DNA from 2 places in the Microbacterium sp. NPDC090014 genome. Region 2 is predicted to be linked to the other one. Evidence: riboswitches for the same ligand, from Rfam matches in the RefSeq annotation. Region 2 holds a riboswitch; the other holds the start of a gene.
What was found. Region 2 has a riboswitch for thiamine pyrophosphate ahead of ACIPV5_RS00550 (ECF transporter S component). Riboswitches for the same ligand answer to the same signal wherever they lie in the genome.
Positions count from the first base shown of each region.

Region 1: another riboswitch for thiamine pyrophosphate. It lies ahead of thiM (hydroxyethylthiazole kinase); the one in region 2 lies ahead of ACIPV5_RS00550 (ECF transporter S component).

Region 1 is NZ_JBIVFS010000002.1:833,072-835,264, reverse strand. It holds gene thiD (bifunctional hydroxymethylpyrimidine kinase/phosphomethylpyrimidine kinase) at 1-3, opposite strand, end outside; gene thiM (hydroxyethylthiazole kinase) at 1-848, opposite strand, end outside; TPP riboswitch at 839-932, opposite strand; gene ACIPV5_RS17500 (NAD-dependent epimerase/dehydratase family protein) at 954-1,916, opposite strand; gene ACIPV5_RS17495 (DUF402 domain-containing protein) at 1,979-2,193, opposite strand, start outside.
Region 2 is NZ_JBIVFS010000001.1:120,547-122,739, reverse strand. It holds gene ACIPV5_RS00555 (D-alanyl-D-alanine carboxypeptidase) at 1-1,029, opposite strand, end outside; TPP riboswitch at 1,113-1,222, shown strand; gene ACIPV5_RS00550 (ECF transporter S component) at 1,216-1,872, shown strand; gene ACIPV5_RS00545 (ABC transporter ATP-binding protein) at 1,869-2,193, shown strand, end outside.

The DNA.
Region 1 (2,193 bases), on a different contig from region 2:
CACAGCGCGTGCTCCTGCACACGCGCGGCGACGGCGAGGTCCTCCGGCTGCACGGCGGCGAGCGCGTCGAGCAGTGCGACGGCGAAGCTGCCGGGGCCCGGGGCCCGCGCCGCGGCGCGCTCGGCGGCGATCGTGTACACGAGGCTCGCCGCCGAGACGGCGGTGAGCGGATCCGCAGCGGTCGAGCGCGCCGCACCGAGGAACGCCGCCATGACGGCGCCCAGCGCGCATCCGCCGCCGGTGACACGGGTGAGCAGTTCATGACCGTTCGCGATGCGGAGCAATCGTGCTCCATCCGTCACCAGGTCGACCGGTCCCGACACCGCGACCACCGAACCGTGCCGCGAAGCGAGTGCGAGTGCCGCCTCGGCCGCGGCATCGGTCGTGTCCGTCGCATCGACGCCGCGCCCCCCAGCGCTGAGCCCCGCGAGGGCGAGGATCTCCGAGGCGTTCCCCCTGATCGCCGTGGGGCGTGCGTCGGCCAGCTCGTGCGCGAGTGCCGTGCGCACCGGCAGCGCGCCGATCGCGACGGGATCCAGCACCCACGGAGTACCTGCGGCGAGGGCTCCTGCCGCGGCTTCACGGCTCGCCGCACGCTGCTCCGGAGTCGGCGTACCGAGGTTGATCAGCACCCCGGAGGCCACCCCGGCGAACATCCCCGCCTCACCGACGATGTCGACCATCGCCGGCGCCGCGCCGAGGGCGAGCAGCACGTTCGCGGTGAAGCCCGTGACGACGCTGTTGGTGATGCAATGGGTCAAGGGTGGGCTGTCGCGCAGCCCTGTCAGGAGCTCAGCCGCCGAGGTGGCCAAGGTCGATTCGGAATCAGGACGCAGACGATCGCTCAACGCGACATCCCTTCGCTAGTACGAACTAGATCAGGTTCGACGGGTCTGTTCTCAGCCGCGGATGCGGCACCCCGTGTCACTGATCGCAGTCTAGCGAGGCCCCGATCAGTCGATCAGCTGCAACAGCGCGAGTTCGTCGGCGCGAGTGAGCCCTGCCCGCCGGTCCCGATCGACGCCGCGCGCCTGCTCGTCATCGACCACGGCGGCGATCGTCTCGTCGAGCGGACGAAGCCGACCTCCTGCCGCGCGGTAGCGGGCGTTCGACCTGGTCATGAATCCGGTCATCTCGCTCGGCAGCCACAGCGGCAGCGACCGCTCCCCCGCCCAATACGCCACACCGTGCTCGACGAGCCAGGCGTCAGATGCCGCGACCGTGTCTCCCCGGTGCCCCGCACGTCTGCGCACGGCGTCGAGGACCTCGCTCAGCCGATGCCGATCGCCGATCGTGTTGATCACACCGGTGGCCCTCGTGGTGGCGACGAACTCTGACAGGTCGTCGACGTCGATCACCTGCACGTCTCGCTCCTCGACAGGCGGAAGCAGCACGGGGCCGTCCTCGGCACGCAGAAAAGCGGCAGCCCAGTACCCGAAACGATCGCTCGGGTCGTCCGCCCCGACGATCAATCCCGGGCGCACGATCAGGGTGCGGTCGCCGAGTGCACGCACGGCGTCCTCGGCGGCCACCTTCTGCCGGCCGTACTCGTCGTCTCCCCTCTCAGCCGGCGGATGCAGCGTCGCCGACTCGTCTGCACCGACGGTCTCCTCGTCGGAGTATGCCGACATCGACGAGACGTACGTCCAGCGGCCCGCTCGCTCACCGAGTGCCGCGACCGCAGCGGAGACGTGGGCCGCGTTCGACGAGACGTCGATCACGTGATCCCACTCTCGACCGGACACCGTATCGTAGGCGTCCGCCGCGTCACGATCGGCCAGCACCAGGCTCGCGCCCTCCGGAGACGGGCGTCCTCCGCGCGCCAGACACATCACCGTCGCCCCGCTCAGGAGCAGCCGTCTGGCGATGCGGCCGGACAGCCAGCCGGTGCCGCCGAGGATCAGAACATCCGTCATGACCCCATGCCACCATCTTCGCCGCGCGAGGGGAAGGGTCTTCCGCTCAGGGCGGATGCCCGTCAGCTCGTGCGAAGATCCGACAGGCCGGACAGTTCCGGGACCGTCCACGAGGGATCCGGGCGCCAGTCGCGCCATTCGGCGTCGAACGGCCAGTCACCGTGATGGAAGGACTCGATCGCCGCGTCCGCGTGTCGTTCGATCTGCGCGGCCTGCTCAGAGGTGAGACGTCCCTGCTCGACGGCCGCGATCACCTCGTCCTCGTCCTTGAGGTGCA
Region 2 (2,193 bases):
CTTCGCGGTCAACAGGTTCCAGCTGTCGCCGAGCGTGCCGGTCTTGACGCCGACGACGCCGGGGTCCGCCAGCATCCCGTTCGTGTTCACCACCGTGCCCGCGCCCGGAAGATCGACCGACGGAGTGCCGACGATGCCGGCGAAGACGGGGTTCTGCATCGCGATCTCGGCCAACGCGACGAGCGACTCGGGTGTGGCCCGGTTGCGGTCGTCGAAGCCCGACGGAGTGATGATCGTGATGTCGTCGAGACCACGGTCGCGCAGCCACACAGCTGCTGCGGCGGTGAATGACGAAGGGGAACCCCAGATCTCCGCGGAGAGCCGGTCGATGTAGTTGTTGGCCGATCCGAGCAGCGTTCCCTGGAGGAGCTGGAACTCGGTGAGAGTGCCCCCCACGGGCACGTCGAGCGCGGACTGGTCGGAGCGGCGGTAGTCCCAGTAGGCCAGGTTGTCGGCCCGCGTGAACGAGAACTCGGGGCCCTGCTCGCCCACGGCGAGGGGCATCCGCTCGAGCACCATCAAGCTCGAGACGACCTTGGTGACGCTTGCGATCGCGGCAGCGTCGAGCGACGACGACGTCGTACCGATGCCGCCGATCCCCACGGCAGCGCTTCCCTGGGCAGGGAAGGTGATCGCGGCAGCGGGCGCCGCGACGGGGGCGAGTTCGACGGCCTGAACCGTCGGCGCGACCTCGTGCAACGGCCACAGCATGGCCGATCCGGCGTAGGTGCCGAGCAAGCCGACGAGGACGCCGAGCGGCACCAGCACGCCGGGCCGGGCGATCGCCGGGCGCAGGTGCGCTCCGGTCAGCAGCGCACCGCCGCTCTCCACGGCCGGCGCGTCATCGAGCGCGTCGGTCGCCGGGTGCTGGGCCACGTCGACCGGGTCGACCCACGTCAGGGGAGTGCCGCCGCTGTCTTCCTCCGCCCACTGCGCGGGGGGAGTCGCCTCAGGAGTGAAGATCGCAGAGACGTCGTCATCCGCAGGAACGGCGGAGGCGGTGGCCTCGGCGGAATCGGGAGCGGTCACCTCCTCACGGTACCGAACTCGTGCGGGGATCCGTGTCGCTGCATCGGGAGAGGACGAGGGGTGTCGCCTCTGGGTAAGATCGTGGGTACAACCACGGGAGTCCGGCGAGCCGGGCTGAGAGGGAGCGAATCGCGCTTCGACCGTCGAACCTGATCTGGGTCATGCCAGCGCAGGGAGGAGTCACAGATGAGTACATCCACGTCCGGATCCACCACGGGATCGGCATCGGCCACGCAGTCGTCGACGGGCCTCGGTCGCCCGCAGCTCTGGCGCTGGCGGGTCGTCGACATCGTCGTGGCGAGTGTCATCGCCGTCGCATGCGCGATGATCTTCCTGCTCTGGAACGTCGGCTACGAGGTGCCGAGCAGCATCCTGACGCCGCTGCTCCCCGGTGTTCAGGGCCTGCTCGCCGGCCCCTGGCTGATCGCCGGAGTGCTCGGCGGCCTGATCATCCGCAAGCCCGGTGCCGCTCTGTACACCGAGCTGGTCGCCGCGATCATCTCAGCACTCGTCGGCAACGCGTGGGGCCCGCTCACGATCGTCTCGGGCCTCGTACAGGGTCTCGGCGCAGAGCTGGTGTTCCTGATCTTCCTGTACGGCGTCTGGCGGCTGCCTGTCGCGATGCTGGCTGGTGCCGGTGCGGGTCTCGCCTGCGGCATCAACGACCGCATCCTCTGGTACGCCGGCGCCGACACGCTCTTCACGAGCGTCTACATCGTCTCGACGACCATCTCGGGTGCGGTCATCGCCGGGCTCGGGGCGTGGTTGATCGCCCGAGGACTCGCCGCCACGGGCGCCCTCAGCCGGTTCGCCGCCGGCCGCGAGGTCACCGCACGGGTGTGAGCTCGCTCACGACGCCCGCCACCCTCGAAGCCCGTGGCTGGGGGTGGCGGTACGCGACGCGACGGCGCTGGGCGGTGCGCGACGTCGACCTGCGCATCGAGCCGGGGGAGCGGGTGCTGCTGCTCGGCGCCTCCGGCTCGGGCAAGTCGACGCTGCTCCAGGGGTTCGGCGGGGTGCTCGGCGGTGCGGATGAGGGCGAGACGCACGGTGCGCTGCTCGTCGACGGCGTGCCGCCCACCGACGCCCGGGGTCGGGTCGGGATGGTCCTGCAGGATCCCGATACGCAGACGATCCTCGCGAGGGTCGGCGACGACGTCGCCT